Regions from separate parts of the Herbaspirillum sp. DW155 genome, predicted to be linked through region 3. Evidence: predicted binding sites of a transcription regulator. Region 3 holds the regulator's gene; each other region holds the start of a gene.

Region 1 (9,646 bases), 1.5 Mb from region 3:
ATGCCGCCGAAGATGTTGACCAGGATGGCCTTCAGTCCGGGGTTCTTCAGCATGATCTTGAAGGCTTCGGTGACCTTCTCGGTGGTGGCACCGCCGCCCACGTCCAGGAAGTTGGCCGGCTCGCCGCCGAACAGCTTGATGGTGTCCATGGTGGCCATGGCCAGGCCGGCGCCGTTGACCAGGCAGCCGATGTTGCCGTCCAGGGAGATGTAGGCCAGGTCGAACTTGGAGGCTTCGACTTCAGCCGGATCTTCTTCGTCCAGATCGCGGTAGGCGACGATTTCCGGGTGACGGAACAGGGCGTTGGAGTCGAAGTTGAACTTGGCGTCCAGGGCGATGACCTTGCCGTCGCCGGTCAGGATCAGGGGGTTGATTTCAGCCAGGGAGGCGTCGGTTTCCCAGTAAGCCTTGTACAGGCCTTGCAGGTTCTGACGGGCGGCGGGGATGGAAGCGGCGGGCACGCCGATCTTGGCGGCCACGTCATCGGCTTGCGCGTCGGTCAGACCGGCGACCGGATCGATGATGACGTTGTGGATCTTTTCGGGGTGGCTGTGGGCGACTTCTTCAATGTCCATGCCGCCTTCGCTGGAGGCCATCAGCACGACCTTCTGCGAAACACGGTCGGTCACCAGGGAAACGTACAGTTCCTTCTTGATGTCGGCGCCTTCTTCGATCAGCAGGCGACGCACCTTCTGGCCTTCGGGACCGGTCTGGTGGGTGACCAGTTGCATGCCCATGATCTGGTTGGCGTATTCCTTGACCTGCTCGATGGACTTGGCCACCTTCACGCCACCGCCCTTGCCGCGGCCGCCTGCATGGATCTGGGCCTTGACGACCCACACCGGGCCGCCGAGCTTCTGGGCAGCCGCTTCGACCTCATCGACCGACATGCAAGGAATGCCGCGCGGCACGGTTACGCCGAACTGGCGCAGGATTTCTTTACCCTGATACTCATGGATTTTCATGGGAGCTTCCCTTTAGACACTGAATGAATGAAACTTGCCGGATTGAAATTCGGTAGCCGGCATCGAGCCGGCCGACCAGAAAGCAGACTGCAACCCGCAGGCGGGGGGCGCATCCGTTGCCGGATGGAGTCGGGCGCAGGCGTGAGCTGCGCGGGTTGCGAGTGAATTCGTCGAATTGGGCATATGCATGCCGTCTGCTCTAGTTGGTCTGATAGTCGAAACGCGCCAGCTTGCGCCGAAGCGTCCGCATTATCCATTTCTGCTCCAGACGCGGACCTATCCCCGTTACGCCGTTTTAACAAACCGGCAACACGCGGTATCTCCTCAGGCTTGCGCGCCGCAGCAAAAACTTCCGAATTTTAGCACAGGCCACGCGGGCTGTTGGCTGGTAGCGCTATCGGACGGTGCAAAGCGGGATGATTACCATCGGACGAGACGCACGGTTGCGTTTTTGGCGTTATTTCGGGATGGGGCGGTAGAAGAAAGGCCGGATTGAGCGCTGCCGCGCGGTGATCAGGCCGGCTCATGGCAGCAGGGATCACAGGGCACCACAATAGCCACGATAGCCACGATAGCCGCAAGAATCACAGGAGCCGCAGCAGTCGCGGAAGACAGGCGGACGCGAAAAGCACCTGCAAACAGCCAGATGCAGCCTGCAGCCAGGCTCAGGAAGCCTCGTCCTCGTCTGCCCAGGCGGTCTGGAAGGCTTCGCGGATGCTGCGATGGGAAAAGCCGCGCTGCTGCAAGAAGCGCATCTGCTTCGCGCGGGTTTCTGCGTCCTCGGGCGGCGCGCTGTACTTGCGGCGCAGCACATGGGCGGCGCGTTCCCCTTCTCCTGCGGCCAGATCGGCCTTCAGTTCGGCAATGGCTTCACCTTCGATGCCGTGACCATGCAGTTCGGAGAAGATGCGCTGGTTGCCATAGCGCGCCGAGCGGCGATGCACCAGCGATTCGGAAAAACGTTCCTGGGAAAGAAAACGGGACTGCTCCAGCCATTGCAGGAGCGCATCGATGTCATCGCCCTCTTGCGCGTAAGGGGCAAGCTTACGCGCAAGTTCCTGGCGACTATGCTCACGTGAAGAGAGATACTTGAGCGCCCGTGCTTTCAGGCTGATCGGCGGTCTTGGCATGACGTTCGACTACACGGACGATGAAACGAAAAAAACATGAGACACCATGATGGCTGACGCCTTATGACCTTGCAGCACCCAGCGCGAGAAGCCAGGCCACCGTGATGCATTGATGCAGTGAAGTTTGATGCAATGAAGCCAGGATTCACCGACGCTGTGATTCAGCGACGCTCTGACTCAGTGAATCGGTGATGCTCTGACTCACTAGGTCGGTGATGCTTTGATTCACTGAGCCGGTAGTGCTTGGATTCAGTGATGCTTCGATGCATTGAAACGATAAAACAGTAATGCGGTGCTGCAGTACAAATACAACTCAAGTACAACGTCCCACGCATGCACCCTATCAGCGTACACAGGCAGGAATAACAGGCATCATCGCGACGTCAAAGGCTCAGGCAAACCCTGCCGCCGCGATGATGCTTGAATCGGAATCGGACTCAGCTGCGCAGGCTCAGGAGGCCTTGGCTTCGGCTTCACCGCCGGCCAGTTCCGGCACACCCAGGGCGACACGGACCTTGTTCTCGATCTCGCGGGCCAGTTCCGGATGTTCCTTCAGGTAGTTGCGGGCATTGTCCTTGCCCTGGCCGATGCGCTCGCCGTTGTAGCTGTACCAAGCGCCGGACTTCTCGACCACCTTGTGTTCCGAACCCAGGTCCAGGATTTCGCCTTCGCGGGAAGTGCCTTCGCCATACAGGATGTCGAAGTGCGCTTCGCGGAACGGGGGCGCGACCTTGTTCTTGACGACCTTGACCTTGGTTTCGCTACCGATGACTTCATCACCCGACTTGATCGAACCGGTACGGCGGATGTCGAGGCGCACGGAAGCATAGAACTTCAGCGCGTTGCCGCCGGTCGTGGTTTCCGGGTTGCCGAACATGACGCCGATCTTCATACGGATCTGGTTGATGAAGATGACGGTGGTATTGGTGCGGTTGATGCTGCCGGTCAGCTTGCGCAGCGCTTGCGACATCAGGCGGGCTTGCAGGCCGGGCAGGGAGTCGCCCATATCGCCTTCGATTTCGGCCTTGGGGGTCAGCGCGGCCACGGAGTCGACTACGATCAGGTCCACGGCACCCGAGCGCACCAGGGCATCGCAGATTTCCAGGGCCTGTTCGCCAGTGTCGGGCTGCGAGATCAGCAGGTCGTTCAGATTCACGCCCAGCTTCTGGGCATAGGTGACGTCCAGCGCGTGCTCGGCGTCGATGAAGGCGCAGGTGCCGCCCAGCTTCTGCATTTCGGCAATCGATTGCAGGGTCAGGGTGGTCTTGCCCGAGGATTCCGGACCGTAGATCTCGATCACGCGGCCACGCGGCAGGCCGCCGATGCCCAGGGCGATGTCCAGCCCCAGGGAGCCGGTGGAAACGGCCTGGATTTCCTCGGCGATGACGCCGTCTTCCATGCGCATCACCGAGCCCTTGCCAAACTGCTTTTCAATCTGTGCCAACGCGGCGGCCAGCGCCTTGCTCTTTTCAGAGTTGTTCGCAGCTTTTTTGTCGTCCATAAATCTCTCTCGGCAAAATGTCGTGAAGAAGGGGTGTCAGGGGAGGTCTTGCTGATGTTGCACTATATGGCTTGCGTGCTGCTGTGTTGCCCGGCGGCAGTGGATGACCGCCCCGATAGAGCGATACTGTATAAAAAAACAGTGCTTCGTGCAAGCGTTTTTGTCGGCCCTTGCATCATCGTGGGCGAAAAACCCAATTATACGAGAGCCAGTCCTTCCGAAAACTTCATAAAACGCAGAGGAATGATGCATGGAAGGAAAAAAAACGGCACACTCGCGAGTTGGTAGGAATAATTCGTCAGCTTTGGGTCATCTGGCGCGCAATAGTCGTCATCTCACGCGATATTGCATTGCGGAAATTATTATCATCCCAAGCGTTCCGGGGGCCCGGCAGACCGCTTGCTTTACAGATCAATTTACAGATCGCATTACACACCGTTCTCATGAGTTTAGTGCCCTTCAGCCATATCAGCGCCCTGCGCTGCCTGGTCATCGACGACATGCCGACGATGCGCCAGAACATTCGCATGCACCTCGGGCAACTTGGCGTGACCAAGGTCGACCAGGCTGCCACGCCCGATGAAGCCATCCGCTTCGTGCAATCTGGCAACTATGATCTGATCATCTGCGACTACAACCTCAACAAGGAAAGCAACGGCCAGCAGTTGCTGGAGTTCTTCCGCACCCAGAACATGCTCTCGCCCACCTGCATGTTCATCATGGTGACGGCCGAGAGCGGCTACAACCTGGTGGCCAGCGCGGCCGAGTTCCAGCCGGATGCCTACATGTTGAAGCCGCTGACGGCCAGCCGCATTGCCGAGCGCGTCGACCGCCTGCTGGAAAAGCAGCACGCCATGCTGCCGGTGACCGAGAAGATGAAGCGCAAGGACTTCGCCGGCGCCATCATCGAATGCGACAACGTGTTGAAGGCCGCGCCCAAGTGGATCGTGGAAATCATGAAGACCAAGGGCACGCTGCTGATCGACCAGCGCCGCATCGACGAGGCGCGCGAGGTCTACAAGCAGGCCCTGTCCATGCGCGACGACCTGGTGTGGGCCAAGATCGGTCTGGCCCGCTGCAACATCGTGGCCGGTCAGATGGATGATGCGCGCGCGATCGTGCAGGACGTGCTGGCGCAGAACAAGCAGTTCATCGCCGCTTACGACCTGCTGGCCCAGATCGACGAAGCCCAGGGCAACCAGGAAGGGGCGCTGGAGGCGCTCACCAAATCTTCCGAGATCATTCCCTCGGCCCGTCGCAGCCGCCTGGTGGGCGACGTGGCCTACCGCAGCGGCCACCTCGAACAGGCGCGCGAAGCCTACGACAAGGTACTCAAGCACACCAAGGGCTCGCTCACCGCGCAGCCCACCGACCTGCTTTCGCTGGCCCAGGTCCACATCGACAGCGGCGACCCTGACGCCGCGCTGCGCCTCCTGGAAAGCGCACCGCGCCGCTACGAGGAATCCAACATCTTCGTCTCTGCACAAGCCGCCGTGCAAGCCCAGGCCTACGTGCAACTGGGGGACACCATCTCGGCCCAGCAGGCCTTCGAGACCGCCCGGCAGGCCGCCGGCAAGGAAAGCTCGGACACGGCCACCCTGGCCCTGGCCAAGGCGGCCTTCTCGATGGGCAAGGACGAGGAAGGCGCCCGGCTGATCGCCGATGCGGTCAAGTCCGACCACGAGAACAAGACCCTGCAGATGCTGGCGCGCAAGGTGCTGGCCGATACCGGCCGCGCCAACCTGGCCGAGGAACTCATCGACGGTGCCGTCAAGCACTGCATGAGCATCATCGCCGAAGCCAATGCCTTGATGCGCAGCGCCAAGCCCGACGAGTCGCTGGCCCGACTGGAAGAGGCGCTGACCAGCATGCCGGAGAACACCGGCGTGCTGCTGGCCGCAGCCCAGCTGCACCTGCTGTGGATGAGCCAGCGCGGCTGGAACGAAGAGTACGTCAAGCGCGTGCGCCGCTACCTGGCCACCCTGGACCGACTGATTCCCGGCAACGATAGAGTCGCGAAGATGCACAAGTTCCTGCGCGACACCCTGAGCAAAGTAGCCCCGAAGAGCTGACCATGGATCCCAAGCTTGCCGCGATCATCATTCATGACATCAAAAACTCCCTGGGCGTGCTGGAGGGGGAATTGCGCCGCCTGTCCGACGATGAGCCGCGTGTCCAGCAGGCCCATGTCACCTGTCTGGCCCTGCAGGAAAAACTGATCGCCTTCCTGACCCTCTACAAGGCCGATTCACAAGGCCTGCGCGCGCAGGTCGAAGCGGTCTCGCCACTGGATTTCCTCGATGCACTGGTGCGCGAACACGCCGTCTCACGCAGCACGGAGATCGCGCTGTCGGTGGACGAAACCGAGATGCCGGTCATCGGTTTCTTCGATGAACACCTGGTGGCGCTGGCGCTGGAAGCGGCCTTGCAGAACGCCAGCCGCTTTGCCCGCACGCAGATTGCGCTGGGCTGCCACAAGGACCCTGCGGGCGGCCTGATCTTCACCGTGCGTGACGACGGCCCCGGTATCGGCACGCAGGAAAAGAAGCCCTCCACCGGGCTGGGCATGGACCTGTGCAATGCGATTGCCACCGCCCACAACAAGGACACCCGCTCGGGGGAAGCGCGGCTGTCCAATCATCCCGACGGGGGCGCGCTGTTCGAGCTGTGCCTGCCCTGAGCGTGCTGGGCTGGCACGATGGTCTGCCGGCCATCGCCGGGTCTCTCATCTCAGTTGGTCTGCATCACCTTCCCGCAAGTCCTCTATACAACTGTAGGACTGCAGGACTGGAGAACTGCAGCAGTGCACCACCACTCCTCCGCAAGACTGCATGATTTCCCGCGCGGCCAGCCACATGCGCCGGCCGCATATGCAAGCGCGAAAATAGTCGTTCTGCTGCCTGCGCTTGCTCCTTAGAGTGTCGGTTTGTCCCACCTTTACCGCCCGTGCAACCGGGGCGGAAGGCTGCGCAACGCCAGGTCGCGCGGGACGATCCAATACCGGGAGAACCCATTCATGCAACGCAGAGACTTCCTTCGCCAGGCCGGCGCCGCGCTGGGCGCTACCATGCTGGGCAACGCACCCTTGCTGGCACGCGCGGAACAGCCACCCAAGACCATCCGCCTGGACTACGCCTATTACTCGCCACCCAGCCTGGTGCTGCGCAAATTCGGCTGGCTGGAGGAAGACCTCAAGGCCCAAGGCACCGAAGTCAAATGGGTGCTGAGTCAGGGCAGCAACCGTGCGCTCGAATATCTGAACAGCGACAGCGTGGATTTCGGCAGCACGGCCGGGTTGGCTGCCTTGCTGGCGCGCGCCAATGGCAATCCGGTCAAGGCGGTCTACATCTATTCGCGTCCGGAATGGACGGCGCTGGCGGTGGGCAAGGACTCGCCGGTCAAGTCGATCACCGAACTCAAGGGCAAGAAGATCGCCGCCACCAAGGGTACCGATCCCTATCTCTTCCTGCTGCGAGCACTGCATGAGAACGGCCTCAAGAAAAGCGACGTCGAGATCGTGCACCTGCAGCATGCCGATGGCCGTGCCGCGCTGGAACAGGGCCGCGTGGCCGCCTGGGCCGGCCTCGATCCGCATCTGGCGGCCAGCGAGCTGGAAGCGGGATCGCGCCTGATCTACCGCAACGTCAACTTCAATACCTACGGTTTCCTCAACGTCAGCGACAGCTTTGCGGCGCGCCATCCGGAGCAGGTCCGGCGCGTGATTGCCGCCTATGAGCGGGCGCGCACCTGGATCATTGCGCATCCGGAAGAGACCGTGGCACTGCTGTCGGAACAGTCCAGACTGTCGGCGCCGGTAGCCCGCCTGCAACTCAAGCGCAACGATTTCTCGCAGCCGCAGATCGGCCGCGAGCACATCGAGGCCCTGCGCGCGGCCTCGCCCATCCTGCTGGAAGAGGATCTGGTCAAGAGCGGCACCGACCTGCCGCGCACCATCAATGCGCTGATCGACCCCAGCTACGCGCAGGGCGTGGTGAAGGCCTGAGGCCATGTCCGACCCCATCCCTCTGCCGGCCACGCTGCAAGCCGCGTCCACCACCGGCGCCGGCGAGCCGACCGCTGCGCCCGCCAGGCAGACCAGGCACGCCAGGCAAGCCATGCGCCGCCGCGGCTGGCCGCATGATGACGGCTACCGCCCCGGACGCTTCACCGGCTGGATCGTGCCGCTGGCCTTGCTGCTGCTGGTGGAGGCCGGCGCCCGGCTGGACCTGATTCCGGCGCGCCTGCTGCCGCCCCCGAGCGAGCTGGCCCATACCTTGTGGTCGCTGGCGATGCGCGGTGAACTGCTGTCGCATATCGGTGCGAGCCTGGGGCGGGTCGCGGCCGGCTTTACCATCGGCAGCGCACTGGCAGTGGTACTGGGCCTGCTGGTCGGCATCAGCCGCCGCGCCGAAGCCCTGCTGGAACCCAGCTTCCAGGCCCTGCGCGCAATCCCCAGCCTGGCCTGGATTCCGCTCTTGCTGCTGTGGTTGGGCATCGATGAGACACCGAAGGTGGTCTTGATTGCCATCGGCGCCTTCTTCCCGGTCTATCTGAATCTGGTAGCAGGCATCCGCGACATCGACCACAAGCTCATCGAAGTCGGCACCAGTTCGGGACTGAGCACTTCGGAGCTGATCCGCCACATCCTGCTGCCGGCATCCCTGCCCTATCTTTTTGCCGGCCTGCGCGGCGGCTTGAGCCTGGCGTGGATGTTCCTGGTGGCAGCCGAACTGATCGCCGCGACCCGGGGCGTGGGCTATCTGCTCTCGGACGGACGCGAAAGCAGCCGGCCGGACCTGGTATTGGCCGCCATCCTGATCCTGGCCTTGCTGGGCAAGCTCAGCGACAGCCTGCTACGCGCCATCGAGCAGAAGAGCCTGGGCTGGCGCGACGCGCGACGCCAGTCCAGCCAGCAGAAAACCTGACTATCCATTTTCCTGAGCGTATCCATGTCCACGCACTGCACCGACCTTACCCGCCGCCGCCTGCTGCAGGCCAGCGCCGCACTCGGCCTCGCCGCACTGGCGCCGGCCTGCGCACTGGCGCAAGGCAGCAAGGCCATCCGCATCGGCTATCAGAAATCGTCCACCCTGCTGACCATCCTCAAGGCCAACGCAACGCTGGAAAAGCTGCTCGCCCCCACCGGCGCAAAAATCAGCTGGCACGAATTCGCCAGCGGGCTGCCGCTGCTGGAAGCGCTCAACGTCGGTGGCGTCGACCTCAGCGCTGACGTGGCCGACACCGTGCCGGTGTTCGCCCAGGCGGCCGGTGCCAGGCTGGCCTACGTGGCACAGGAGTCGCCCTCGCCGGCCGCGCAAGCCATCGTGGTGCGGGCCGATTCGCCGCTGCGCAAACCTGCTGACCTCAAGGGCCGCAAGATCGCCGTGACCAAGGCGGCCGGCGTGCACTACCTGCTCATTGCCACGCTGGAAAAGGCCGGGCTGAAGTTCAGCGATGTCGATGCCGCCTACCTGTCTCCCGCCGATGGTCGCGCCGCCTTCGAGCGGGGCAGCGTCGATGCCTGGGTGACCTGGGATCCCTTCCTGGCGGGTGTGCAGCGGCAATCCCAGGTGCGCATCCTGTCGGACGGACAGGGCGCGGCCGATTACCAGCGCTACTACCTTGCCTCGGCCAGCTTCGCGCAGGCCAACCCCGAGGTCTTGCGCGTGGTCTTCGATGAACTGAAGAAGACTGGCCTGTGGGTAAAACAGCATCCCCGCGAAGCCGCCACCTTCCTGGCCCCGCTCTGGGGGCTGGACGCGGACACCATCGAACTGGCCAACAGCCGCCGCAGCTACGAGGTGCGTGCCGTCAGGCGGGAGGCGCTGGGCGAGCAGCAACGCATCGCCGACACCTTCTTCGCCGCCGGCCTGCTGCCCAGGAAGGTCGATACCGCTGATGTGGCGATCTGGGCGCCGGAAAAGATCGCCTGAGCATGGACGCGCTGGACCAGATCACGCTGCTGTTGCTGCTCATCCTCGTGCTGGTGGCGCTGCTGTTTCCGCTGACGGCGGGCCGCAGCAAGCAGCGCGACAGGGACGCTACCGGTC
Region 2 (9,646 bases), 1.0 Mb from region 3:
GCCGCTTGGCCTCGGCCACCCCATCGATGCTGGCGATGCCGTTGTCGACGGTGACGATGATGTCGGGATGCTTCTCGCGCACGGTCAGTTCGACGATCTCGGGCGTGAGGCCATAACCGTACTCGAAGCGATTGGGCACGATGTAGTCCACCTGCGCCCCCAACAGGCGCAGTCCGCGCAGGCCGACCGCGCAGGCGGTGGCGCCGTCGCAGTCATAGTCGGCGACGATGACCAGTTTCTTGCGCGCGGCGATGGCATCGGCCAGGTAGCTGGCGGCGGCATCGATGTGCAGCAGGCCGGACGGGGCGATCAGGGCATTGAGTTCGCTGGCCAGCTCACGCGCGGTGGACAGGCCGCGCGCCGCATAGACGCGCGCCAGCACCGGATGCACGCCTTCGGCAATGAGTTGTTCCGCCTGGGCGATGTCATAGGCACGGGTGGTCACGCGAATCATGCCGACAGCCCCGACAGTGAAGGTTTGCGCCAGAAACGCCGCAGTGCGCCGCGCGTGATGGCGACTTCCTGACTGCGGTCCGCGCCGGTCAGGATCAGGTTCAGCGACTCCAGCGCGCCCGCCCGCAGCGACACCAGCAAGGGCGCCAGCCAGTCGCGGTCCAGGTGTTCCAGATGTTGCAGCCACAGGCCCCATTCCTCGGCGAGCGCGGCTTCGGCCAGAGCATCGAGCACCAGCAGGCGATGGCCGCCGGTTTGCACGATCTGGGCCGCACCACCCTCCTTGGTTTCTTCGCCGAAGGCGCGCAGCCAGCCGCGCAGGCCGAAGCGGGCGGCATAGCGGTCCTGGGCCAGCGTGGCGGCGTTGGCGCCGCCCCAGATCCAGATCGAATTGATGGCCTTCTGGCCGCGCATTTCGCGCTGTTCGTTGAGGGACTCGGCGAACCACTGCATCTGCACCTCATTTTGCAGCTTGCGCCAGGCCAGCTCGCCCGGACCTTCCGGCATCCAGATGTCGACATTGCGTCCGCTGGCCGCCGAAGGCGTGGAGGTGCGCAGCCCCGCCCAGGCATCGGCCCGGATGAACCAGGTGCGGGCGTCGCCATAGACCAGTTCATGACCGATCTCGGTAAAGAGCGGCAGGGCGGCGGCGAACAGGCGGCGCGATTCGTCCTCTTCCAGTTGCAGCTGGCCGATGTCGGTCAGCACCAGATGGTCGCGTGCCACGTGGATGTGCGCGGGGTGGAGCACGAACCAGTGACCGGCTGCAGGCGCGTGGCCCAGGCGTTGCATCAGCGCACTGGCCGCGGCAGGGCTGGAATCCTGCGGCGCAGCGGGCAGGCCGAAGCGCTGGGCCAGCCAGTGTTCATGCGGCAGGGCGCGTGAAAACGGATCATGCGACTGGCGCGGCGCGGCCTTGCCCCGGCCCAGCAGCATGGCCAGGGCCGGCGCCTGGCACTGGCGCAGCAGGTCGCGCGCCAGCTCGGCCGGGGGCAGGGCGAACGGAATGAGGATGTCGAGTTGATTCATGGGGCGCTATTTTAGCGGCTGGCGCGCCGCTTGGCCCCGTCGCCTGCACAAAGCTTCACTTCAAGGCAGTGTCATTGCTTGTTCCAGGCGGTTTTGGCGCGCTGTCGCACCAGCATGCGCACGCTGTCCGGCATGGGCGTGCGGGCGCCGTTGACCTCGGCCGAGAGCCACAGGCTGTCGTCGAAGAAAGGCAGCATGCGCGGCGTGATGAAGCGGCTGCGGATGCCGTTGACGTGGCGGTCGCCCTGCGCGGTCTGCTGGGTGATGTAGAAGCGCTGCGGCACCACCAGATGCAGATACTCCTTGGCGCGCGTCATGGCCACGTACAGCAGCCGCCGCTCTTCGGCGATCTCGGCCTCGCTGCCGGTGGCCAGATCGGACGGGATGCAGCCATCGACCACGTTCAGGACATGCACCGAACGCCATTCCTGGCCCTTGGCGGAGTGGATGGTGGAGAGCGTCAGGTAATCCTCGTCGCGGTAGGGCGGGGCGGAGAAGTCGCTGCTGGCCTCGGGCGGGTCCAGCGTCAGTTCGGTGAGGAATTTCTCGCGCGAGGCGTAGCCATTGGCCAGCGCGGTCAGTTGCTCGATGTCGGCGGCGCGGGCATCGGCATCTTCGTAGCGTTGCTCCAGTTGCGGCAGATACCAGTCGCGTGCGGCCTGGATGTCGGTCGGCCAGGCGGCGCTGGCTCGGCGCATCAGGGCATAGGTGTCGGCAAAGGCCTGCCATTGCAGGGCGATGGCGGAAGGCGCACCGAAGTTCAGCAGCGCATCGGCCGGGTCGCTGGCCGCGGCCATCAGGTCCAGCACTTTCCTGGCGGTCGCCGGACCGACGCCGGGAATCAATTGCAGCGCCCGGAAGCCGGCCATGCGGCCGCTGGGATTGTGCGCCAGGCGCAGCAGCGACAGCAGGTCCTTGACGTGCGTGCTTTCCAGGAACTTGAGGCCGCCGAACTTCACGAAGGGGATGTTGCGCCGGACCAGCTCCAGTTCCAGCGCCGCGCTGTGGGTGGCGGTACGAAACAGCACCGCCTGGGATTTCAGGGTGAGCCCTTCTTCACGATGCGCCAGGATGCGGTTGGCCACCCAGCGCGCCTGTTCGCCCTCATCCGGGATCACGACCAGTTGCGGCTTCTGCGAGGAAGGCTTGTCGCTCCAGAGCTGCTTGACGTGGCGCTCCGGCGCATCGGAGATGACCGCATTGGAAGCCTGCAGGATGGGCTGCGTGGAGCGGTAGTTCTGTTCCAGCGTCAACAGCCGCGCCGGCTGCGTGAACAGCTCGGGGAAGTCGAGGATGTTGCGCACCGTGGCGCCGCGGAAGGAATAGATGGACTGGGCATCGTCGCCCACGGCCGTCACGCCGGCGCCATCGGGTTTCATTCTTTGCAGGATCTCGGCTTGCAGGCGGTTGGTGTCCTGGTATTCATCCACCAGCACATGGTCGAAGCGCGCCCCCACCGACTGCGCGATCTCGGGGTGGGACAGCATGTCGGCCCAGAACAGCAGCAGGTCATCGTAATCCAGCACGTGCTGGGCTTCCTTGGCCTCGACGTAGCGGCTGAACAGCTCGCCCAGCAGCCTTTCCCATTCGCGGCACCAGGGGAACTGGGTCTGCAGCACCGTGCCCAGATCGTGCCGGGTATTGACCGCACGTGAATAAATGGACAGACAGGTGGCCTTCAGCGGAAAGCGTTTGTCGGTGGCCGACAGCCCCATCTCATGGCGCAGCAGTCCGATCAGGTCTTCCGAATCGCCGCGATCCTGGATGGTGAAGTCTTCTTCCAATCCGATGACGGCCGCGTATTCCCGCAACAGGCGCGCGCCGATGGCGTGGAAGGTGCCCGACCACGGCAGTTGCGGCGGGGCATCGGCGGCGCCCAGGCCCAGCACCTGGCGGATCACTTGTTCCACACGGCGGCCCATGTCGGCGGCGGCCCGGCGCGAGAAGGTCAGCAGCAGGATGCGCTGCGGGTCGGCGCCGTCCAGGATCAGCCGCGCCACCCGGTGCGCCAGGGTATTGGTCTTGCCCGAACCGGCCCCGGCCACGATCAGCAGCGGCGGCTGTTGCGCCGGGGGCAGCTTGCTGCCGTGATCGACGGCTTCGCGCTGCCGGGCGTTCAGGCGCGCGAACGGATCGCGCTCGGCAGCGGGAGGGCTGCAGGTGTCGGGCGCGTCCTGGGTCAGTTCGGAGGGCATGGTGCAGGGAAATTCATAGGGGCAATGGGGGAGCAAGCGGATACTGTATATATAAACAGTTTTCGCCGCAACAGCTCACGCATGCTTTATATGAAGCGTGCGGATGCGAACCTCTGCCGTGGAAGTGAATCTATCTGCATCACGGCGAGCAATCGACGGGGCAAGCGCGAGCATGGGGGCCCGGCCAGGGATGGGCCGGGGCGCCAAACTGTGGCAAACTTCGCGCTTTGTCTTCGCCCGTGTTGGCGTGCGGCCAGAGGATTGCGTTCCTGCAACGGGGGCGCGAGGTCACTGGCGGCACATTGTGCAGGCCCTCTCCCGGAGCAATTTTGAGTCTGATTAAAAACCTGCCGTTCGAATGGCTGGTCGGCATCCGCTATACGCGGGCCGGCAAGCGCAGCGGCCGCAACAGTTTCATTTCCTTCATTTCCCTCATTTCCATGGCCGGCATCGCGCTGGGCGTGGCTGCGCTCATCGTGGTGCTGTCGGTCATGAACGGTTTCCAGAAGGAAGTGCGGGACCGCATGCTCTCCGTGCTGGCCCACATCGAGGTGTTCGATGCCTCCGGTTCCATGAAGGACTGGCAGGCCGTGGCCAGGCAGACCTTCCAGAACCCTGAAGTGCTGGGCGCGGCGCCCTACGTGGCGGGCCAGGCCATGATGACGCGCGACGACAACCTGCGCGGCGTGCTGGTGCGCGGCGTGCTGCCCGAGGAAGAGCCCAAGGTCTCGGATGTGGCCAAGCAGGTCAAGCAGGGCAGCTTCGATTCGCTCAAGCCCGGCGAATTCAACATCGTCATCGGCGGCGAGCTGGCGCGCGGCATGCGCGTGGGACTGGGCGACAAGGTGACGGTGATCGTGCCGCAAGGGCAGGTGACCCCGGCCGGCGTGCTGCCGCGGCTGAAGCAATTCACCGTGACCGGCATCTTCGAGGCCGGCCATTATGAATTCGATTCCACCCTGGCCTTCATCCATCTTCAGGATGCCGAAACCCTGTTCCGCATGGATGCCCCGACCGGCGTGCGCCTGCGCATCCGCGACATGCTGCAGGCGCCGGAAGTGACCCAGCAGCTGGCACGCACCCTGACGGGCGACCTCTACCTGCGCGACTGGTCGCAGCAGAACAGCAACTGGTTCGCGGCGGTGAAGACCGAAAAACGCATGATGTTCATCATCCTCACCCTCATCATTGCGGTGGCGGCCTTCAACCTGGTGTCCACGCTGGTCATGACGGTGACCGACAAGCAGGCTGACATCGCCATCCTGCGCACGCTGGGTGCTTCGCCTGCGTCCATCATGAAGATCTTCGTGATCCAGGGGGCGCTGGTGGGGCTGATCGGCACGGCCATCGGCGTCGGCCTGGGAGTCTTGGTGGCGCTCAACATCGATGTGCTGGTGCCGGCCATCGAGCACGCCTTCCATGTGCAGTTCCTGCCCAAGAGTATCTATGTGATTTCTGAATTGCCTTCCGAGCTGATCTGGTCGGATGTCTACACCATCGGCGGCGTGGCCGTGGTGCTGGCTTTCCTGGCCACGCTGTATCCGAGCTGGGCTGCCGCCCGCGTCAAACCGGCGGAGGCGCTGCGCTATGAATAATCCCGATCCGATCAAGAACCGCCAGGCCGTGCTGTCGTCGCGCGGCCTCGGCAAGACCTTCACTCAGGGTAAATATTCAGTGAAGGTATTGGGCAATGTCGACATCGACGTCTACCACGGCGAGCAGGTCGCCATCGTCGGCGCCTCGGGCTCCGGCAAGTCGACCCTGCTGCACCTGCTGGGCGGGCTCGATACCCCCAGTACCGGCACCGTCAGCCTGCTGGGCAAGGATTTCGCCAGCCTGGGCGAGAGCGAGCGGGGCACGCTGCGCAACCAGTCGCTGGGCTTCGTCTACCAGTTCCATCATCTGCTGCCGGAATTCTCGGCCCTGGACAACGTGGCCATGCCGCTGATGATCCGCCGCGTCAAGCGGGCCGAAGCGCAGGAGCAGGCGCGCGAGATGCTGGAGAAGGTCGGTCTGGCGCAGCGCGTGACGCACGTGCCGGGTGAGCTTTCCGGGGGCGAGCGCCAGCGGGTGGCCCTGGCGCGCGCGCTGGTGACGCGTCCGGCCTGCGTGCTGGCCGATGAGCCGACCGGCAATCTGGACCGCAGCACGGCCGATCGCACCTTCGAACTGATGATCGAACTCTCGCGCACGCTGGGCACGGCCTTCGTCATCGTCACCCACGACATCGAACTGGCGGGCCGCTGTGCACGTGTGCTGCGCTTGTCCGACCAGGGCCTGAAGGTGGCCGCTCAGCAGCCTTGAGGCAATCCGGGTAAGCTAACGCCCTGACGCCGCCGTCTTCATGCAAGACGGCGGTGTGCTTTTGACGATATGAATATCTGAACAGATGGACACTGGAGCAACACAATGAACACCCGCCAATGGCTAGAGACCCTGGTCGCCTTCGATACCACCAGCCGCAATTCCAACCTGGAACTGATCACGACCGTGCGTGACAGCCTGGAAAAGCAGGGCATCTCCTCCTGGCTGGCGCACAACAAGGAGCAGACCAAGGCCAACCTGTTCGCCACCTTGCCCGCCACCGCCGGCCCCAATGCCGGCAGCACCGAGGGCGGCATCGTGCTCTCGGGCCACACCGACGTGGTGCCGGTGGATGGCCAGAAATGGGACACCGATCCCTTCAAGCTGACCGAGAAGGATGGCAGCCTGTACGGCCGTGGTACCTGCGACATGAAGGGTTTCATCGCCACTTCGCTGGCCTTGGTGCCGGAATTCCTGGCCATGCCACGCGTCAAGCCGATTCACCTGGCGTTCTCCTATGATGAAGAAATCGGCTGCATCGGCGCGCCCGTGATGCTGGAAGAAATCGTCAAGCGCGGCATCAAGGTCGATGGCTGCGTGGTGGGTGAGCCCACCAGCATGAACGTGGTGGTGGCGCACAAGGGTATCAACGTGTTTGCCTGCAAGGTGCACGGCAAGTCGGCCCACTCTTCGCTGACCCCGCAGGGCTGCAACGCCATCGAGCACGCCGCGCGCCTGATCTGCGCCATCCGCGATTTCGCCGATGGTTACAAGGCTAACGGCCCATATGACCAATTCTTCGATGTGCCTTTCAGCACCATGACCACCAATCAGATCCGTGGCGGCATCGCGGTCAACACCATTCCCGAGCTATGTGAATTTACTTACGAATTCCGCAACTTGCCCGGCATGAGCGTGGCCGACATCCAGGCGCAGATCGACAAATACATTGCCGAGGTGCTGTTGCCCAGGATGCGCAGCGAATTCCCGGACGCCCGCGTGGAGATCGACAACTTCGCCGGCAGCCCGGCGCTGGAAGCGGTCGAACAGGCGGCCATCACCGAGCTGGTGCGCGCGCTCACGGGCGACCGCGAAACCCGCAAGGTGGCCTATGGCACCGAAGCGGGGCTGTTCCAGCAGATCGGCATTCCGACCATCGTCTGCGGCCCCGGCGATATCGGCAACGCCCACAAGCCCAACGAGTTCGTCAGCTTGTCGCAGATGGAGCGCTGCGAGCAGTTCCTGCGCAAGCTGGGCAAGTCGCTGCAGGCGGCCTGATCGCGCCGGGCGGAGAGGAAGGAAATGAAGAGGGCGCGAGTGATCGCGTCCTTTTTTGCATCCACGCCTTTGATGAGGATTCTTTACGATTGTTAATTCCTGAAAGAGGGTGTTAAACGGTACACTCCCGTTTCTATATCCTGCACGAACAGGATACGCTGTACAAATAACAAGACGCTTCGGGGGAGGCGAGCCGGATCGTGCCGGGTAGCGACTCCCATTGCGTGTGTCGTCATCCGGAACTGGCGCGCAATGCGCTGGTCTTTCCGATTTTCGCCAAGCCAGCCAGTCCATGTGGGTTGATACGCATTGCCATCTCGATGCCGGAGAATTCGGCGCCCGTTCCGCCGCCGTGGCCGCCGAGGCCGCGCAGGCGGGGGTGCGTGCCATCGTCATCCCGGCCATCGCCCGGGCCAATTTCCAGGAAGTCGGCCGGCTGGCGCGCGAGGCCGGCAATGCCGTCTATGCGCTGGGCATTCATCCGCTGTACGTCCCCACGGCCCAGGAATCCGACCTTGAACTGCTGCGCACGGCCATTGCCGACGCGCTGGCCGATCCGCTTTTCGTGGGCATCGGCGAGATCGGCCTGGATTTCTTCGTGCCCGCCCTGAAGGAAACCCCGCTGCGCGAGAAGCAGGAATTCTTCTTTGCCGAACAGCTCAAGCTGGCGCGCGACTTTGACCTGCCGGTGCTGCTGCACGTGCGGCGCTCGCAGGACGTCATCCTCAAGTACCTGCGCCGCATCCGTGTGCCGGGCGGCATCGCCCACGCTTTCAATGGCAGTGACCAGCAGGCGCGTACCTTCGTCGGGCTGGGTCTGCATCTGGGCTTCGGGGGCGCCATGACTTTCCCGCGCTCACTGCAGATCCGGCGCCTGGCGACGGAATTGCCCTTGTCTTGCATCGTGCTGGAGACCGATGCGCCCGACATTGCGCCGGCCTGGCGCCATCCGGGGATCAACACGCCTGACCAGATCCCGCGCATCGGCGAGGTACTGGCCGGGCTGCGCCAGTTGCCGCTGCACGACATCGCTGCCGCCACCACGGCCAATGCCCAGGCCGCGCTGCCGCGCCTGGCCCATGCGGGACTGGCCCTCTGATGCGCGCGCTGATCATTGGTTTTGCCATCGGCGTGGGCTTGCTGCAGGTGCAGGGGCAGTTGCCGGGTATGGAATGGGGGGCGGTCGGGCTGGTGTTTTCCGCGTTGCTGGCCTTCACCGCCTGGAAGTTCTGGCAGCCCCTGCTGCGCGTGCCTTCGCTGCTGACCTGCGGCGCCTGGCTAGGTTTCCTGTGGGCGGCCGCCTTTGCGCTCTATTATCTTGACCAGGAATTGCCGAGCGCCTGGGAAGGGCGCGACATCACCGTCATTGGCACGGTCGCCGATCTGCCCGTGCACAACGAGCAGGGAGTGCGCTTCCGCTTCGACGTCGAGCAGGTGGTGGTGCAGGGCGGCGTGAAACCACCTGTGCCGCCCCGGCTGGCGCTGTCCTGGTACGGCAGCCAGCGTTACCAGATGCCCTCCGAAGATGGCGAACAGGCGGCCCCGCCCCGGCTGGCGGTGCCCGATCTGCGGCCCGGCGAGCGCTGGCGGCTGCAGGTGCGGCTCAAGCGTCCGCATGGCAATGCCAATCCCGATGGTTTCGACTATGAATTGTGGCTGCTGCAGGATGACGTGCGCGCCACCGGCTACGTGGTCGGCCGCCCGGCTGCGGCGGGGGCGCCGGAGACGGCGGAGACGGCGCTCAACCGGCGCGTCGATGCCTTCGTATGGACACCTTCACATGTGATCGATAGTGCACGCGGCTGGCTGCGCGACCGTATCTATGCCGCTTTGCCGGGGGCGCCGTATGCCGGTGTCGTCGCAGCCCTGGTCATGGGCGACCAGCGCGGCATCAATCAGGCCGACTGGACCGTCTTCAACCGCACCGGTGTCGGCCACCTGATGGCCATCTCGGGCCTGCACATCACCATGCTGGCGGCGCTGTGCGGCGGTCTGGCGAGCTGGCTGTGGCGGCGTTCCTTCTTCACGGGCGCGCAATTGCCGCTGCGCCTGCCGGCCCAGAAGGTGGCGGTGATCGTGGGCATGCTGGCGGCTTTGCTCTATGTCTTGCTGGCCGGCTTCGGGGTGCCGGCCCAGCGCACGCTTTATATGCTGATCGTGGTCGGCATCGCGTTCTGGCGCGGCCGCATCGTGCGCGTCTCGGTGGTGCAGTGCCTGGCGCTGGGGCTGGTCCTGCTGCTGGATCCGTGGGCTGTGCTGTGGCCGGGCTTCTGGCTGTCCTTCGGGGCGGTGGCGTTGTTGCTGTATGGCTCGGTGGGGCGCATGCAGCCACCGCAGGCCATGGCGGCGGCGGCCTCGCGCAAGCATTGGTGGCCGGCGCTGCTGCA
Region 3 (9,646 bases):
GGATGTAGTGTTGGTCGTATCCGGATCGGTGCCAGTGAAGAGATTGGCAATGCCCGCGAAATTGTTGGTGGTGGCCGTGGTCAGTTTGGCAGCGTCCAGCGCCAGGGTGCCATCCTTCTGGAAGCTGATGCCGATGTCGGACAGGCTGCTGATGCCGTTGCCGCCATCCACGCTGGCAAAGAGGGTGTTGCGCAGCTGGTTCATGATGGTCTGCACCGAGGACTCGCTGGCCAGCGGGGCCGAGGTGTTGGCCTGGCCCAGGGTGGTCGAGGGCGTCTGCGCAGTCATGCCCGCTACCGCCTTGGCCAGGGTGTTGTAGGCCGTCACGAAACTGTTGGCGGCGGTGCTGATGCCTGAAGTGTCGTTGCTGATGTTCAGCGTGAAATTGTCGGACGAATTGGTGACCTTGGACAGGTTCAGCGTGACGCCGGAAATGACGTTCTCGACCTTGTTGCTGGTGCTGGTCACGGCTACGCCGTCGATGGACAGCTTGGCATCCTGGGCCTTGAGCAATTGGCCCATGCCACTCATGGTCAGGCCGGAATAGTCGCCCGTGCCCGTGAGGGAGACCGCAGCCGTCGCGCTGCTGCCGGTGGGAGTCAATACCAGGTGGTTGTTGGTGCCATCGTTGCTGATGGAAGCGGTCACGCCGGCGCTGGCGCTGTTGATGGCGCTCATGACCTGGTTCAGGTCGATATTGCCGCTGCCATTGGCGGTCGGGTTGATGGCCACCGTAGTGTCGCCGACCTTCAGGCTCAGCGTGCCGGAGCTGTAGGTCTGGCTGGTCCCGACGTTGGACGAGATGACCGTGCCGCTGGTGTCGGCGTTGAACACCGAAAAATTGCCGGTGCCGGTGATCTTGATGGTATTGGCCGCGCCGCTGTCCTTGGCCGTGATGACCAGGTGGTCGTTGGTTCCGTCGCTGACGATGGAGGCGTTCACGCCTGCATCGCTGCTGTTGATGGCGTCCCGCACGCCGGCCAGCGTGTTGGAGGCGGGCTGGATGATGGCGGTGGAGCCGGTGCCGGTCTTGATGGCCAGGATGCCGTTGTCGAAGGTGGTGCCCGGCGCGATGGCGGCCGAGCTCAGTTTTTCCGTCTGCGCCAGTTGCGACACGGCGACCGAGTAGGTGCCCGAGGCCGCCTTGGTGGCGTCACGCGGGGCCTGGATTTGAGTCATCGTACTCGGCGTCGAGCTGGAGGGATCGTACGCGAATGCGGACAGGCTGTTGTTGGCACTCACCTTGATGGTGTTGGCGGTGCCGCCGGTGTTCGACTCCAGCACCAGGTGGTCGCCGTTGCTGTCGGTGGTGATGGAAGCGGTGACGCCGGCCTTGGAGGCGTTGATCGCATCGCGCACGCCGGCCAGCGTGGAATTTGCCTGCAAGGTGATGAAGGTGGGCGAATTGGTGCCGATCTTGATGGCGATCGAATCGCCGGCATTGTAGGTGGTGCCGCTGCTGACCCCGGCCGACTGAATCTTCTGCGCCAGGATCTTGGTCGAGTCATCGGTGTTGACGTCGGCCGTGAAGGGATCGGTCGTCAGGTTGCTGCCGGTGCCGGCGTTGCTCACGGAACTCTTCTGGGAGCTGAAACTTGCTGCAGTCATCGCCTTGAGCGCCGACTGATAGGTCGACAGCGCGCCTTTGAGGCTGCCGTAGGCGGAGATGAGAGTGTTGTAGCTGCTGGCCTGGGTGGTCAGCGGTGTGAGCTGGGACTGGCTTTCAGCCGAAATCAGCTTGCTGACGAGGGTGGCCACATCGAGTGGGCCTGCCGATGTGGAAATGGTGCCGGTGGAAGTCGCCACGGTTCAACTCCTGAATCTTTGCGTGAGGCACAGCGCTGTGCAATGGTCCAGCGCGGTCAAGAGGAGATGGGCTCTCAAGTACGGCGTCGGGGCAGAGGAGGGACGCTGTGCGGGATAACTGCGGGAATCCGTTATGAACTGGGGTAGCCGAATCCGTCATGCGCAATGAGCGAGCACTGACGCATGCGGGTTTCGAGCCACTGCAGTTCGTACCAGACTCGAGGGAAAACTCAAGCCTTTTCCTTGATCAGCAAGCCTTGCATCTTGTCGATCGATTTGGCGATGGCGATCGCTTCTTCACTGGGAATCTGACGAATCACGGTATCGGTAGCCGTATCGACCACTTTGATGATGGTCTTGCCGGTATCCTGGTCTTTGGAAAAATTCAGTGCGGCAGCATTGGCGGCTGCAAAATCGTTCAGCTTGCCTACGGCGTCGTTGACTTCGCTTTCGGTTGCGCGGCGAGCTTCCGGGGTGGCCGCCGGTGCGACCGTCGATACCACGGGATCGGGCTTGTCGGCCGCCTTCGGTGCTGCATATGCAGTACCGGAGTCGCCAGCAGCGGTGATATTAAGTGGGGCAATCGACATGGTACTACTCCCTTCCTTAAAGGAACGTGCGGAGAATAAGGACTATCCCCCGCACGTCATCCTACCTAGCTATCTGGCTTATTTCAACAGCGAGAGGACTTGCTGCGGCGCCGAGTTGGCCTGCGACAGCATCGCCGTACCAGCTTGTTGCAGGATCTGCGCACGGGTCAGGTTCGCGGTTTCCTGCGCGTAGTCGGTATCCATGATACGGCTGCGCGATGCGGTGATGTTCTCGCTCGACACTTGCAAGTTGCTGATGACGGCGCTGAAGCGGTTCTGCACGGCACCGAACTCGGCACGCTTGGAGGAGATCAGGCTGATGGCCTTGTCCAGGTTCTGGATCGCCTTCTGAGCGTCGCTCTGTGCGGACGGAGCAGCAACTGCCTGATCCAGCGACAGCTTGGCGCTGTCAACAGCTTGTTGCAGGGCCACAGCCGAGGAAGCCAGGGCAGTGGCCGACAGGGACGAGCCGGTGGCGAACAGGTTGTCCAGGGCAGCCTTGGCCGAGGTGTAGGTCGCTTGCGCGGTGCTCACGCCGGAAGTGTTGCCCAGACCGATCAGGCCGCTGGCGCTGGTGCCGATCACGTTGGCGATGGTGGCGTTGTTCGACAGGTCATCCAGGGTGATGGTGATCTGGTCGTTCAGCTTGTTGTCTTGCACGTTGGCGCCGACCTGGAAGGACAGGGTCAGGGAGGCCGACACGTTGGCCGAGCTGGAGCCCACGCCAGCGGATGCGCCTTGGCCCACGCCGGTGAACAGGTTTTGGCCGTTGAAGCTGGTGCCGTTCAGAACGCGGAACACTTCCTGCGACAGCTGGGTGTATTCGTCGTTGAGGGTCTTGCGGTCTTGTGCGCTGTTGGTGCCGTTGGCAGCCTGCACAGCCAGTTCACGCATACGTTGCAGGTTATCGCCGACGGTCGACAGAGCGCCTTCAGCGGTTTGCGCCATCGAGATACCGTCGTTGGCGTTACGTTGAGCAACTGCCAGACCCTTGATCTGGGAGTTCATGCGGTCGGCGATGGCCAGGCCGGCGGCGTCGTCCTTGGCGCTGTTGACACGCAGACCGGAAGACAGACGTTGGATCGAGGTATTGAGCGACGACTGCGAGGAATTCAGGTTCCGCTGCGTATTGAGCGACGGAATGTTGGTATTGATGACTGATGCCATGTTAATTCTCCTAAGATTTGAGACCGATGATCCGAGTTTCAGTGCCTAACGTTGGTCTTCTACCCATGAGCCCCAGGCGTTTCAACCTCTGTTGATTGCTTTATCGGGCAGTCTTGGAAAAAGTTTAGGGCTTGCGCAAAAAAATCTTTTTCAAGGCTTTCCGAACTAAAACTGCGTGCTTTGAAACTCCAAGCAACTCCTTTTTCGACGGCAATTCGAAAAACTTTAGGAAAATCCCTGTTGCGGTAAAGAAAAAGCTGCCGAAAAGCAAAAACCGCCCGGGCAGGGCGGTTTTCGTACCTCGCAGCGCGGCTGGACAGCTCAGCCTTGTGCTTTTTTCTGTTGCATGACGGTCAATTCTTCGCCCACTTTCTTCAGGACCGAGTTCCAGTCACTGACGGCGGGTTGCCGGAACAGGCGCATGCTGGGGTACCAGGGCGAGTCCTCACGGTCGTTCAGCCAGCGCCAGTCGGGCACGTGCGGCAGCAGAACCCAGGTCGGATGGCTCATGGCACCGGCCAGGTGGGCCACTGAGGTGTCCACGCTGATGACCAGATCGAGGTTGCTGATGGCCGCGGCCGTATCGGCAAAGTCCTGGCAGTCGTCGCCAAGGTTGAAGACGGGCAAGCCGGCAGGCAGCGCCTTGAGTGCCTCCAGTGGTTTGCCTTTCTGCAGGGAATAGAATTCCATGTTGGGCAGGTCAAACAGCTGCCTGAAGGTGTCCAGCGGGATGGAGCGGTGGCGGTCATTACCGTGCTCGGGATTGCCGCCCCAGATGATGCCCACCCGCAAGTTGCGTTCGGATCTGGACAAGGCATTGATTTTTTCACGCCAAGTGGCCGCCAGGATGGCATCGGCCGCCAGATAGCCTTCGGGGTAGCGTGGAATATCGTCCACCGTATGCGTGCGCATGGCGTACGGCAGGCTCATGAGCACGTAAGCGCAGTCGCAGGGTGGCAGGGGGTCGCTTTCCCGCACCAGCGTGACTTGCGGTGTGAAGGATTGGAACAGGCGGTACAAAGGATTCTTCACATGCACCGCCACGCGCGCGCCTTGGTCCACCACCAGGCGCACGTAGCGCAGGAACTGGATGCTGTCGCCGAAGCCTTGTTCATGCATCAGCAGGATGGACTTGCCTGCCAGTGACGACTTGCCATCCCATTTGGGGATGAGTTCGAACAACTTGTGGATCAGGCGGTAGACGTGCGCGCGCTCCTTGGTCACCAGGCGGCTCTCATGGCATTCCCAGCCTTCCTCGAATTGTCCCTTGAGCAACAGTGTAAGCGCCAGGTTGTGCTTGGCGGTCGGATAATTGGGGCGTATTGCCAGGGCCTTGCGGAAGTTCTTGATGGCTTCTTCGTCGTCGCCGTGGTCGTGCAGGATGGCCCCGATGTTGTTGTAGGTCAGTGCGTGCTTCGGGTCCAGTGTCAGCGCCTGGTTGAACATGCGCATGGCATCGTCGAAGCGGTCGCCGGTGCTGAAATAGCTGGAACCCAGCTTCACATAGCCGTTCGGGTCTTTGGGGGCGATCTCGATGACGCGCAGCAGGTGCTCGTGGGCTTCCTCGATGCGGTTCAATTTCAGATAGGTGTCGGCGATCTTGTTGTGCGCATAGGTATCCTGCGGATCAAGCAGGATGGCGGTTTTATGGGACTCCACCGCTTCCTTGTACATTTCCATGGCGTGCAGCGCCTCGCCCAGGGCGGTATGCGAGGGGGCGAAATTGATCTGCAATTCCAGTGACTTGAGGATGGTGGCGACCGCCTCGTTGAGGCGGTTCGCCTCGATCAGCGCGCGTCCCAGGTGGGAGAGCGGGCCGGGCGCATTCGGTTCGCGCTTGACGGCATCCTCGAAATAGGCCACCGAGGCTTCCGGATCGGCTTTTTCGTGCAAGGCGTTGGCCAGGCCGATGCGCGCTGCCCGATTCTCCTTGTCGATCGAGATGGCGCGCTCATAGAGGGCGATCGCTTCATCTATCCGGTCCTGGTTCAGGATCGTGCCGGCCAGGTTGCTCAGGTATTCGGCATTGTCGGGGTCGGCGTCGACGGCTTTGCGCAGATAGATTTCCGCTTCGGCGAACTGACCCTCCTGCATGGCCACCAGCCCGCGCGCGTGGTTGGCAAAGACCAGCTTGGGTGCCCGCGCCAGCACGGCCATGCAGAGGTTCTTGGCTTCTTCGGTCTTGCGGCTGTCCAGCAGATCGAGGGATTTGCGGACATCCAGCAGATCCTGCAGGTTGGACTTGGCGGCGGCCGGGGCCGGAATGTGTTTGCCGTGCTTGTTGCTGCTCTTGCGCGTCGACATCGAAAGGGGTCCTCTTGGTTGGGCGCATCGGTGGCGCCGGGCATAGCTATCCAGCAAGGATGATATGCGCAACACGTCACCTGCGAAGAGGTGAATAGAAAGCAAAAAACCTCCGTTTTAGGCGGAGGTTCATGTGCAAAAGGCAGCCTGACGCAGCTGGTGCGGAGGGTGGACCCCAGACCGGGGCTCAGTTCCAGCTGCGTAACAATCCGACTGCCAGTCCCTCCAGGGCGAACTGGTCTTCTTCCGGCTTGACGATGATGGGGTCGAATTCCGGGTTTTCGGGGAAGAGGGTGATGACGCTGCCAGTCTTCTGGTAGCGCTTGACTGTGACCTCATCGGCCAGGCGCGCCACCACGATCTGGCCATTGCGCGCCTGGTCGGCGCGGCGCACCGCCAGCAGGTCGCCATCCAGGATGCCGGCGTCGCGCATGGACATGCCGCGCACCTTGAGCAGGTAGTCGGGCTTGGCCGGGAACATGGCCGGGTCGACCTGATAGGTCTTCTCCACGTGTTCCTGGGCCAGGATGGGCGAACCGGCGGCCACCCGGCCGATCAGCGGCAGGCTCAGCTGCATCAGGGCGGGATGCGGCAGGGCCATCTGCCGTGCCGAATTGATGCTCGCCCCGGCACCGGACTCGCGCAGGCGGATGCCGCGCGAGGTGCCTGGGGAAATTTCGATGGCGCCCTTGCGTGCCAGCGCCTGCAGATGCTCTTCGGCGGCGTTGGCGGAGCGAAAGCCCAGTTCGGCCGCGATTTCTGCGCGCGTGGGAGGGAAGCCGGTGTTCTCGATGGCGTTCTTGATCAGGTTCAGGATCTGTTCCTGGCGCGCGGTCAGTTTGAGCATGGGGTTGGCCTTTCTCGCAGGGAAGGCTGTCTGGATGAACAGTCTGTATTTTTATACAGGTGCATTCCTTGTGTCAACGGCAACATGCATATTCCGGCATGTAAAAGGCAAGCTTTCTTCTTTATATATATGAAGAGACAGATGAAGTTCCTGCCGGTTTGCCGGCAATTTGCCGCGCATGAGCGACCTGCTGTGGTCTTTGAGCCGCGCCGGGGCTCGCCGTGATTGCTGTCAAGCCTGAAACCTAGTATGATCTTGGGTTTTCCTCTTCCCACACCCGTCTTGACGCCGGGGTGGGCGTCTTCAATAAGTCCATAAGGAGTCTACATGCGTCATTATGAAATCGTATTTATCGTCCACCCGGACCAAAGCGAGCAAGTGCCGGCGATGATCGAGCGTTACAAGGGCATCGTCACCACCCGCGGCGGCAAGGTCCACCGTGTCGAAGATTGGGGCCGTCGCCAACTGGCTTACCAGATCCAGAAGCTGGCCAAGGCTCACTACGTCTGCCTGAACATCGAAGTCGACAGCGAAACGCTGGCTGAAATCGAAACCGGCTTCAAGTTCAACGACGCCGTCCTGCGCCACCTGACCGTCAAGATGAAGAAGGCCGAAACCGGTCCTTCCCCCATCCTGAAGGCAGTGCAGAAGGAAGACGCGGCCAAGAGCCGTACCGAAGCGCCGGCAGCCTGAGCGCTGCGGCACCATAGCGGAGAGTGAACCAGCTTCAAGTCATCGCCAGCCTGGCAGAACGTGACGTTTTACGTTACACGCCGGCCGGTATCCCGATTGTCACTGCCAGGTTGCAGCATCAGTCGGAGCAGATGGAAGCTGGCATGCAGCGCCAGGTCGAATTCGAGATCGCGGCGCTGGCAGCAGGGGAAATCTCCGGTGCCCTCAACAGGGCGGCACTGGGTGAAGTCTTCCGGTTCACCGGCTTTTTGGCCCGCAGGAATCGCAACAGCAAGAGCGTCGTGTTTCATATCGTTGATTTTGGCCCGGTCGCGCCGGATTGAAGGCGCAAGGTAGCCAAACAGACCTTACCCAATTTTTAGATACAGGAGCCAACCATGGCATTCGGTAAAAAGTTCGATAAAAGCAAGCTGAAAAACAAGCGTCAACAGCAAAACCCGCTGTTCAAGCGCAAGAAATTCTGCCGTTTCACCGCCGCTGGCGTTGAACAGGTCGATTACAAGGACGTGGACACCCTGAAGGACTTCGTCCAGGAAAACGGCAAGATCATGCCGGCACGCCTGACCGGTACCAAGGCCCACTACCAGCGTCAAGTTGACACCGCCATCAAGCGCGCGCGTTACCTGGCCCTGCTGCCGTACACCGATCTGCACAACGCGTAATCAGCGTCGAGAAATAGGAGAAAAACATGCAAGTCATTCTGTTGGAAAAAATCGTGAATCTCGGCGGTCTGGGTGATGTCGTGCGCGTCAAGGACGGTTTCGCACGCAACTTCCTGATCCCGCAACGCAAGGCCCGCCGTGCTACCGATGCAGCCATCGCTGAATTCGAAGCCAAGCGCGCCGAGTTGGAAAAGGCCGCTGCCGAGAAGCTGGCTGCTGCACAAGCCCAAGGCGAAAAGCTGGCTGGCACCACCGTGGAAGTGTCGCAGAAGGCCGGCGTTGACGGCCGTCTGTTCGGTTCCGTCACCAACTTCGACATCGCTGAAGCCCTGGGCAAGAAGGGCTTCGCCGTGGAAAAGGCGCAAGTGCGTCTGCCCAACGGCCCGCTGAAGATCGTTGGCGAACACCCGGTGTCGGTGGCTCTGCACACCGACGTGGTGGTCGACGTCACCATCGCAGTCAAGGGCGAGCAAGCGTAATACACCTGTTTGCTGCAATTCGTTTTGCAATAGAAAAGCCGGGTTCGCCTGGCTTTTTTATTGCCTGTTGCTTATTTTTTGTTTCTTCGTTTTCTGGTTTTTAGCTTCGCTTCTCACCAGACGAGGTGAAGAAAAATACTTGGCCTGTCGCATCTGTTCGGCTCTGCAGGGCGGTTGTGCAAAAACGTCCAGGCGGCCCAACGGCTTTACATCAGCAGGTTATAATGCGCGCCATGAAAGAATCGTCACGCGGCAATCCAGAATTTTTCCGCGGCCAGAAAGAGTCTTCCGATCCGCAGATCGATGCGCTCCGCGTGCCGCCCCACTCCATCGAGGCCGAGCAATCGGTGCTGGGTGGTCTGCTGCTGGATAACGCGGCCTGGGACCGTATCGCCGATTTCGTCAGTGCCGACGACTTCTACCGCTACGACCACCGCATCATCTTCGAGCACATCGTCAAGCTCATCAACAGCACCAAGCCGGCTGACGTCATCACCGTCTATGAGGCCATGTCCACCAGCGGCAAGGCCGAAGAGGTGGGCGGACTGGTCTACCTGAACGCGCTTGCCCAGAACACGCCCTCGGCCGCCAACATCCGCCGCTACGCCGAGATCGTGCGTGATCGCGGCATCCTGCGCAAGCTGATCACGGTGGCCGACGAGATTTCCGGCAATGCCTTCAATCCGCAGGGCAAGGATGTGAAGTCCATGCTGGACGAGGCCGAATCCAAGATCTTCGCCATCGCCGAAGAGGGCTCGCGCGGCTCGCAGGGTTTCATGGAAATCCAGCCGCTGCTGACCCAGGTGGTGGAACGTATCGATGAACTGTACAACCGCGACAATACCAGCGACATCACGGGCGTGCCGACCGGCTTCATCGACCTCGACAAGATGACCTCCGGTCTGCAGCCGGGCGACCTGATCATCGTGGCCGGCCGTCCTTCGATGGGTAAGACCGCCTTCTCGATCAACATCGGCGAGCATGTGGCCATCGAATCGGGCTTGCCAGTGGCCGTGTTCTCCATGGAAATGGGCGGCGCCCAGCTGGCCATGCGTATGCTGGGCTCGGTCGGACGCCTGGACCAGCACCGCCTGCGTA

The links. Region 3 encodes LexA, which represses DNA repair genes until DNA is damaged. Its sites were predicted from a motif close to ACTGTATNNNNATACAGT; they were not measured.
Region 1: recA (recombinase RecA) is a predicted target of LexA. The motif match lies at 3,722-3,739, and genes of this name have one in related genera.
Region 2: AACH55_RS14680 (ATP-dependent helicase) is a predicted target of LexA. The motif match lies at 3,720-3,737, and genes of this name have one in related genera.

Annotation. Positions count from the first base shown of each region.
Region 1 is NZ_AP029028.1:702,876-712,521, reverse strand. It holds gene sucC (ADP-forming succinate--CoA ligase subunit beta) at 1-965, opposite strand, end outside; gene recX (recombination regulator RecX) at 1,631-2,095, opposite strand; gene recA (recombinase RecA) at 2,547-3,596, opposite strand; gene AACH55_RS03205 (tetratricopeptide repeat protein) at 4,040-5,668, shown strand; gene AACH55_RS03200 (HAMP domain-containing sensor histidine kinase) at 5,671-6,276, shown strand; gene AACH55_RS03195 (aliphatic sulfonate ABC transporter substrate-binding protein) at 6,613-7,599, shown strand; gene AACH55_RS03190 (ABC transporter permease) at 7,712-8,521, shown strand; gene AACH55_RS03185 (aliphatic sulfonate ABC transporter substrate-binding protein) at 8,546-9,529, shown strand; gene AACH55_RS03180 (hypothetical protein) at 9,532-9,646, shown strand, end outside.
Region 2 is NZ_AP029028.1:3,203,287-3,212,932, reverse strand. It holds gene recJ (single-stranded-DNA-specific exonuclease RecJ) at 1-454, opposite strand, end outside; gene AACH55_RS14685 (hypothetical protein) at 451-1,482, opposite strand; gene AACH55_RS14680 (ATP-dependent helicase) at 1,554-3,677, opposite strand; gene AACH55_RS14675 (lipoprotein-releasing ABC transporter permease subunit) at 4,007-5,272, shown strand; gene lolD (lipoprotein-releasing ABC transporter ATP-binding protein LolD) at 5,265-5,981, shown strand; gene argE (acetylornithine deacetylase) at 6,087-7,259, shown strand; gene AACH55_RS14660 (TatD family hydrolase) at 7,552-8,358, shown strand; gene AACH55_RS14655 (DNA internalization-related competence protein ComEC/Rec2) at 8,358-9,646, shown strand, end outside.
Region 3 is NZ_AP029028.1:2,192,804-2,202,449, forward strand. It holds gene fliD (flagellar filament capping protein FliD) at 1-1,806, opposite strand, end outside; gene AACH55_RS10140 (flagellar protein FlaG) at 2,037-2,396, opposite strand; gene AACH55_RS10145 (flagellin) at 2,475-3,563, opposite strand; gene AACH55_RS10150 (tetratricopeptide repeat protein) at 3,885-5,867, opposite strand; gene lexA (transcriptional repressor LexA) at 6,055-6,714, opposite strand; gene rpsF (30S ribosomal protein S6) at 7,042-7,407, shown strand; gene priB (primosomal replication protein N) at 7,431-7,730, shown strand; gene rpsR (30S ribosomal protein S18) at 7,785-8,069, shown strand; gene rplI (50S ribosomal protein L9) at 8,096-8,548, shown strand; gene AACH55_RS10180 (replicative DNA helicase) at 8,782-9,646, shown strand, end outside.